2 regions of the Luteimonas sp. 100069 genome follow, and region 1 is predicted to be linked to the other one. Evidence: predicted binding sites of a transcription regulator. Region 1 holds the regulator's gene; the other holds the start of a gene.
What was found. The regulator HrcA, encoded in region 1, represses chaperone genes, less so after heat shock. The targets are predictions, from matches to a motif close to TTNGCACTCNNNNNNNNNGAGTGCNAA.
Positions count from the first base shown of each region.

Region 2: a site for HrcA is predicted at 1,771-1,797, ahead of groES (co-chaperone GroES). Genes of this name have one in related genera too.

Region 1 is NZ_RPFN01000001.1:1,439,549-1,443,757, reverse strand. It holds gene recN (DNA repair protein RecN) at 1-1,257, opposite strand, end outside; gene hrcA (heat-inducible transcriptional repressor HrcA) at 1,380-2,423, shown strand; gene grpE (nucleotide exchange factor GrpE) at 2,487-3,017, shown strand; gene dnaK (molecular chaperone DnaK) at 3,145-4,209, shown strand, end outside.
Region 2 is NZ_RPFN01000005.1:265,118-269,326, reverse strand. It holds gene EGK76_RS12555 (protein-disulfide reductase DsbD) at 1-840, opposite strand, end outside; gene EGK76_RS12550 (acyloxyacyl hydrolase) at 1,078-1,563, shown strand; gene groES (co-chaperone GroES) at 1,846-2,136, shown strand; gene groL (chaperonin GroEL) at 2,234-3,871, shown strand; gene EGK76_RS12535 (hypothetical protein) at 4,032-4,209, shown strand, end outside.

The sequences.
Region 1 (4,209 bases):
GAACTCCACGCGTTCGGCGCCTTGCGGATCGGGGCGGGTGACGTCGAGCGCTTCGACCGCCACCTCGAACACGCCACCGCCCATGCCGAGCTCGTGGATAAGGGAAGTGGTCGCACTCGACAGCGACTTGGCTGCGCTGCGCCGGGCGGCGCCCAGGCGGTCGGCGGCCGCACGCCAGCGCGCCATCGCCGCCTCGATCTCGTCGTCGAGTTGCAGCAGGCGCTCGCCGGCGCCTTCGAGCTGGTCGAGCTCGGCGCTCAGGCGCGCCTGTACATCGGCGAGCTCCTCGGGCGTGACCCGGTGCTTGCGCGCGAGCTCGTGCAGGCGGACAAGCCGCTGCTCCAGCGTCGCCAGCTGTCCGGGATCGATGTCGAGATCGTCACGGACCTGGTCGAGCAGCAGCGTGGCCTCGTCGAGCTGGATCGCGGCGGCATCGAGCAGCGCATCCACCTCGCCCAGGCGCGGCTCGTGCGCGCGCATCCGGCCCAGCTCGTGGCGCAGCGTCTGCAGGGCCTGCGGTAGGCCGAAGGCGTCGTCGCCGCGCATGCGTTCGAGTGCGGAATCGCAGGCCTGGATCAGGCCGGCCGCGTTGGCCTGCCGCCGATGGGCTGCGAACAGCTCCGCGACCGCCTCGGCATGGAGGGCCTCCTCCTGGAGTTCCCCGAGCTGGTGGCGCAGCCAGTCGCGTCGCTCCTCCACATCACCGATGCCGGCGAGGGCTTCGCGCTCCTCGTGCAGCGCGCGCCAGGCCTGCGTGCAGGCACGCACCTCGGCAAGCAGGGCGCCATTGCCGGCCTGCGCGTCCAGCAGGGCGAGCTGGCTGCCGCGGGCGAGCAGGGCCTGGTGTTCGTGCTGACCATGGATCTCCACCAGATGCCCGGCCAGTTCGCCGAGCTGGGCGATCGTTGCCGGCCGTCCATTGATCCAGGCGCGCGAGCCGCCGTCAGCGCGCAGGGTGCGGCGCAGCTGGCAGACCATTCCATTCCCGATCCCGCCGTCGTCGAGTTCGTTGTCCTGCAGCCAGCGCAGCGCGGGGGCGGCGTCCTCGAGCGAGAACTCCGCGTGCAGCTCGGCGCGTTCAGCGCCGTGACGCACGATCCCGCTGTCGGCGCGCTGGCCGGACAGGAACCCGAGCGCGTCGACCAGCAGCGACTTGCCGGCGCCGGTCTCGCCCGAAATGACGGTCAGGCCCGGGCCGAACTCCAGGTCGGACTGGCTGGCGACGGCGAAATTGCGGATGGCGAGATGGGTCAGCATGGTTGCGGATTGTGCCTTGGCGTGCCGTGGGCGGATAGCGGAACGCTTGATACCGGGCCTCCGTCTCACAGTCGGAGAACGCCGCGCTTGCGTCGCCGCTTGGCGCGCCGTATACCGCCCCCATGCCGTCCGAACGCCGCCATCCGCTCGACCCGCGTGCCCGCCAGCTGTTGCGTACGCTGATCGGGCGGCATATCCAGGACGGCGAGCCGGTCGGATCGCAGACCCTGGCGAAGCACGCCGGGCTGGATGTGAGCGCCGCGACCATCCGCAACATCCTCGCCGATCTCGAGGAGGCGGGCCTGCTGGCCTCGCCGCATACCTCGGCCGGCCGCATCCCCACCGCGCAGGGCTATCGCGTCTTCGTCGATTCGCTGCTGCAGGTCAAACCGCTGCGCGCCTCGGAGATGGATCGACTGCGCGGCGAGCTCGGCGCCGCGGGTGGCCAGCATTCGCTGCTCGGCAGCGCCTCGGAACTGGTCTCGGCGATGACCCATTTCGTCGGTGTGGTGTCGGTACCCAGCCGCGAGCAGCTGGCTTTCAGGCATATCGATTTCCTGCCGCTCGACGGCCAGCGGCTGATGGCGATCATCGTGTTTGCCGACCACGAAGTGCAGAACCGGATCTTCCAGACCCGGCGCAGTTTCCAGCTCGGTGAGCTCGAGCGGGTGGCCAACTACCTCAACCAGCAGTTCGCCGGGCGTCCGCTGGGCGACATCCGCGCCGCCCTGGTCGAGGAGCTGCGCCACGCGCGCGACGAGATGGAGGCGCTGCTGTCCCACACCATGGAACTCGCCGAGCAGGCGCTGGTGCCGGGTGACGAGGACATGCTGCTGGCCGGGCAGAACCGCCTGATCGGCGTGCAGGACCTGTCGGACCTGGACCGCCTGCGCGAGCTGTTCGAAGCCTTCGCGCGCAAGCGCGAGATCCTGCAGCTGCTCGAACGCACCATGCGTGCGCCCGGGGTGCGGATCTTCATCGGTGAGGAGACCGGACTGGCGCCGCTGGAGGGCATGTCGCTGGTGACCGCGCCCTACGGCGCCGGCGGCCGGACACTGGGCGTACTCGGGGTGATCGGCCCCTCGCGCATGGCCTACGAGCGGGTGATTCCGGTCGTGCAGGCGACCGCGAGCTTGCTCGGCGCGGCCCTGCAGCCCGAGCCTTGAATCGGGCCTGCACGGCCCCATAGCTGGCAGGTCGGCGGCCAGACGCCCGCCCCGGAACCAGACATGACCCAGCCACAGCACGATGCCCAGACCCCGAACATTCCAGAAGACGAGGCCCCCGAGGTTTCCGTCGAGCAGCGGCTCGCCGAGCAGGTCGAGCTTGTAAGCGCCGAGCTCGAGCAGCTCCGGGCGCAGGTGTTGCTGGAGCGCGCCGATCTCGAGAACCAGCGCAAGCGCCTCGCGCGTGAGGTCGAGAACGCCCGCCGCTTCGCCAACGAGCGTCTGCTCGCGGCGCTGGTACCGGTGTTCGACGCACTCGAGGCGGGTCTTGCCAGTGCTCCCGAGGCCGACCCGCTGCGCAACGGGGTCGAGCTGACCCTGCGCGAGCTCACCAAGGCGACCGAGAGCAATGGCCTGGCCACCGTGGCGCCTGCGCCGGGCGACGCCTTCAATCCGGAGCACCACCAGGCGATGAGCGTGATCGATGCCCCCGGCGTGCCGGGCGGTGCGGTGGCGCAGGTGTTCCAGAAGGGCTACCTGCTCAACGAGCGCCTGCTGCGCCCGGCCATGGTCGTCGTCGCCAAGGCAGATTGACGCGGCGCCCCCGATACGGGTCGTCACCGGATGCGTCGCACCGCTTGAACGCTGTGTTGCGTGTCCCCAGATCACGGTTATGGACGGCGTTGCCGTCACCCAGACAACCTTCTAGAGGAAGCAGCGCATGGCAAAGATCATCGGCATCGACCTGGGCACGACGAACTCGTGCGTGGCGATCATGGACGGCGGTAAAGCCAAGGTCATCGAGAACAGCGAGGGCGACCGCACCACGCCGTCCATCGTCGCCTATACAAAGGACGGCGAAGTACTGGTGGGCGCTTCGGCCAAGCGGCAGGCGGTGACCAATCCCAACAACACCTTCTTCGCGGTCAAGCGCCTGATCGGCCGCCGCTTCAAGGACGCCGAAGTCCAGAAGGACATCGGCCTGGTCCCGTACAAGATTCTCGAGCACGACAATGGCGACGCCTGGGTGTCGACCAACGACGGCAAGCGCCTGTCGCCGCAGGAAGTGTCCGCGCGCATCCTCGAGAAGATGAAGAAGACCGCCGAGGATTACCTGGGCGAGAAGGTGACCGAGGCGGTGATCACGGTGCCGGCGTACTTCAACGACAGCCAGCGCCAGGCGACCAAGGACGCCGGTCGCATTGCCGGCCTGGACGTGAAGCGCATCATCAACGAGCCGACCGCGGCCGCGCTGGCCTACGGCCTCGACAAGTCGGGTGGCGACCGCAAGGTCGCCGTCTACGACCTGGGTGGCGGTACCTTCGACGTGTCGATCATCGAGATCGCCGAAGTCGATGGCGAGAAGCAGTTCGAAGTGTTGGCCACCAACGGCGACACCTTCCTGGGTGGCGAGGACTTCGACGCACGCGTCATCGACTACCTCGTCGAAGAGTTCAACAAGGACCAGGGCATCGACCTGCGCAAGGATCCGTTGGCGCTGCAGCGCCTGAAGGATGCGGCCGAGCGGGCGAAGATCGAGCTTTCGTCCTCGCAGCAGACCGAAGTGAACCTGCCCTACGTCACCGCCGACGCCTCGGGCCCGAAGCATCTGAACATCAAGCTCACCCGCGCCAAGCTGGAGGCCCTGGTCGAGGAACTGGTGCGCAAGACCATCGAGCCCTGCCGCACCGCGCTCAACGACGCAGGCCTGCGCGCGTCCGACATCAACGAGGTGATCCTCGTCGGTGGTCAGACCCGCATGCCGAAGGTGCAGGCGGCGGTGGCC
Region 2 (4,209 bases), on a different contig from region 1:
ATTGAAATAGACGGTGACGCCGCCGAAATGCGCGTCGTGATGCGACTGTCCCTTCGGCCAGCGCGGCGTGCCGGCGCGGATGCCTTCGGCGCCGCGCACCTCGAAGCGGTTGCGGTCGCGGTAGAGGTAATAGCCCTTTGCCGGGGTGAAGCGCAGCAGTACGGTGTCGGCATCGCCGGGGATGGCCTCGAAGGCGAATGCCCGCTCGGGCGGCAGCGCGTCGTTGGCGCCGGCCAGTGTCGGCGTGCGCCCTGCGCTGGTGCCTCCGAGTGCCTGGCCGAAAGCGGCGAAGCCGGCGTCGCCGGCCTGCCGCGCGGCGGCGCCGGTCGGGGCCGCGGGCAGGGCGACCCGCAGGGTCCGGGTCTGCGGCGGATAGCAGATTCCGGCATCCGCGCAGCCCTGGTATTTCACTTCGACCTGCACGGTCTCGATGCCGGCAGCGGCTGTCCCCTCCAGCACGCCGGTGACGCGACTGCGGTAGGTCTCCACCTCGCCGAAGAACTCGTCGGTATGTCGCCGGCCATCGGGCAGCTGCAACGGGGTGGCCGCGAAGCCCGCTTCGACCCGCGCGCCCATGCGATGCCGGTACAGGTAATAGCCGTCGGCGATTGCCCAGCGGATCTCGATACGGTCGCGGCCCACCGCCTCGGCAGAAACCGCGAGCGCCTCGTCGACCGGCAACACGTCGTCGAAACCGATGCCCTGCGCCTGCGCGGTCCGTGCGCCGATCAGCAGGGCGCAGGCCAGCAGCCAGGCAGTGAGCAGCCGGCTTGTTGTCCACGAAGGTGACGGGTGCCGCCGGGCGCGGCTGGCCAGGGAATGGATGTCGGTCGGACGCATCGAGCCAGTATCGCAGGGCGCCGCCAACGATGCCGAACGCGGGTTCAGCGCACCGCCGTCGGGCCGCGCTGGATCGCTTGCGGCGACTCGCGCAGTGGCTCCGTACGGCCGCTGCCAGGGTGCACCCGGTGAACGCAGTATCCCGCCATCACGCCACGCAGATTAATGAACCCGTCAGTATGATTACCCGCACTTTCCCCTGAACAACGCCGAGCCGCCCGCGGCTCTACCGAGCCGATGCGCCCCATTCCCACACTCTTCATCGCGGCGACCCTGGCCCTGGCCACATGCCCCGTGGCTGCCCAGTCCGCACCCATCGAGATCGGCGCCGGCGCGTCCGCGACCCGGGACAACGAGACCACTCTGGCCCTCACCGCCGCCTGGTTGCCGGAGTGGCGCCGCACCGAACACGGCGTGCTGCGGTGGGATGTCGGCGCGATCTATGTACGCGGCCGCGACGACACCCGGTTGAATCTGGACGAGGACGTGGGCGTGTTCCATGGCGGCGCCCGCTACGAACGCGACAATGGATTCGTCGCCGGTTTCGGCGCTGGCGTGCAGGTCGGGCGTACCGATGCACTGTCGGGCAATCCGCAGTTCGTCAGTTCGATCGGCTGGCGCTGGCAGCGGTTCTCGCTGATGGCGCGGCACATTTCCAACGCCAGCATCAAGCAGCCCAACGACGGCGAGACGATGCTGGTGGCGACCTGGCGCCTGCGCTGATCCGGGCGCGTTGACCGGCCCCGGGCCTCCGCCCGCCGTCGATTTCTCCGCTTGCGTGGACTCGGCGCACGCGGACACGACGGGCGCCGTCCTCTGTCGCGCTCCTGACCGAGGCAAAAAATTTTCGCTCGGCGGGCCTTGAAAAGCCCGGGGGTGTCCCCATCTCCGTTGCAGTCCTGGCTCAGCCGGGTGCGCGCGCTCCGGTTTCTGGCAGTCGCAATATGCGACTGCTAGAATCCGCGCACGATTTGTTTACGATCAATAACTTAGCGAGGGTGAAAAATGAGCAACCTGAAGCCGCTGTACGACCGCATCGTGGTCAAGCCCGTCGAGGCAGAAGAGAAGAGCGCCGGCGGCATCCTGATCCCCGACAACGCCAAGGAAAAGCCCACCAAGGGTGAAGTCGTCGCCGTCGGCGAGGGCAAGGCACTCGACAACGGCAGCGTGCGCGCGCCGAAGGTCAAGGTCGGTGACATCGTGATCTACGGTCAGTACGCCGGCAGCGCCTACAAGGCGGACGGCATCGAATACAAGATCGTCAAGGAAGACGACATCCTCGCGATCGTCGGCTGATCCGCAGCGGACGCGCCGCGTCCGCGCGACACCGCGATCGATCTTGGCGGGCTGGCCCCGCCTTCAATCCCCTGAAATATTTCTGAGGTAATTACGAATGGCTGCGAAGGAAATCCGCTTCGGCGAAGACGCGCGCTCCAAGATGGTGCGTGGCGTGAATGTGCTCGCCAATGCCGTCAAGGCAACCCTGGGCCCGAAGGGCCGCAACGTCGTGCTCGAGAAGAGCTTCGGCGCGCCGACGATCACCAAGGACGGCGTGTCCGTCGCCAAGGAGATCGAGCTGGCCGACAAGTTCGAGAACATGGGCGCGCAGATGGTCAAGGAAGTCGCTTCCAAGACCTCCGACAACGCCGGTGACGGCACCACCACCGCGACCGTGCTGGCCCAGGCCCTGATCCGCGAAGGTTCCAAGGCGGTTGCCGCCGGCATGAACCCGATGGACCTCAAGCGCGGCATCGACAAGGCGGTCATCGCCGCCGTCGCCGAGCTCAAGAAGCTGTCCAAGCCGACGGCCGACGACAAGGCGATCGCCCAGGTCGGCACGATCTCGGCCAACTCGGACGAATCCATCGGCACGATCATCGCCGACGCGATGAAGAAGGTCGGCAAGGAAGGCGTGATCACGGTCGAGGAAGGCTCGGGCCTGGACAACGAACTCGACGTCGTCGAGGGCATGCAGTTCGACCGCGGCTACCTGTCGCCGTACTTCGTCAACAACCAGCAGTCGATGTCGGCGGAACTGGATGACCCGTTCATCCTCCTCTACGACAAGAAGATCTCGAACGTCCGTGACCTGCTGCCCGTGCTGGAAGGCGTGGCCAAGGCCGGCAAGCCGCTGCTGATCGTCGCCGAGGAAGTCGAAGGCGAGGCGCTGGCGACCCTGGTGGTCAACACCATCCGCGGCATCGTCAAGGTCTGCGCCGTCAAGGCGCCGGGCTTCGGCGACCGTCGCAAGGCGATGCTCGAAGACATGGCCACCCTGACCGGCGGCACCGTGATCTCCGAGGAAGTGGGCCTGTCGCTCGAGAAGGCGACCATCGCCGACCTCGGCCGTGCCAAGAAGGTGCAGGTCTCCAAGGAGAACACCACCATCATCGACGGCGCCGGCGAGACCAGCGGCATCGAAGCGCGCATCAAGCAGATCAAGGCGCAGATCGAAGAGACCTCGTCCGACTACGACCGCGAGAAGCTGCAGGAGCGCGTGGCCAAGCTGGCCGGCGGTGTTGCGGTGATCAAGGTCGGCGCGTCGACCGAGATCGAGATGAAGGAAAAGAAGGCCCGCGTCGAAGACGCCCTGCACGCCACGCGGGCAGCGGTCGAGGAAGGCGTGGTCCCCGGTGGTGGCGTGGCGCTGGTGCGCGCGCTGCAGGCGATCGGCGAGCTCAAGGGCGCGAACGAAGACCAGAACCACGGCATCGTCATCGCCCTGCGTGCGATGGAAGCGCCGCTGCGCGAGATCGTCACCAACTGCGGTGAAGAGCCGAGCGTCGTGCTGAACAAGGTCAAGGACGGCAGCGGCAACTACGGCTACAACGCCGCGACCGGCGAGTACGGCGACATGATCGCGTTCGGCATCCTGGACCCGACCAAGGTCACCCGTTCGGCGCTGCAGAACGCAGCCTCGATCGCCGGCCTGATGATCACCACCGAAGCGATGGTGGCCGAGCTGCCGAAGAAGGAAGAGCCGGCGATGCCGGGCGGCGGCATGGGCGGCATGGGCGGCATGGATTTCTGATCCAGCGCCACCTGTCCCACCGTTGCATGAAGAACCCCGCCGCGAGGCGGGGTTTTTCTTTGGGCGCGCTCCGACGGTCCGGCGTCGACGCCGGCGGGCATGCCTGTGTTGGGCGACACCGTCTAGACGATCCTCACCCTGTTTCGTTCAAGCTTCGCGTATGCCCCATCCGCTGATCGCCAGGCTGCGCACCCACCGCCGCGGCCTCCGGATCGCCGCCATCGTGATTGCGGCGCTGTATGCGTTGTATCTGCTCGCCGCCAACATCTTTCTCAACAGCGCCTGGGGCGCGGGCGTGATCAACGCCAGACCCGAGCGCTATCACGCGCGCTGGGATT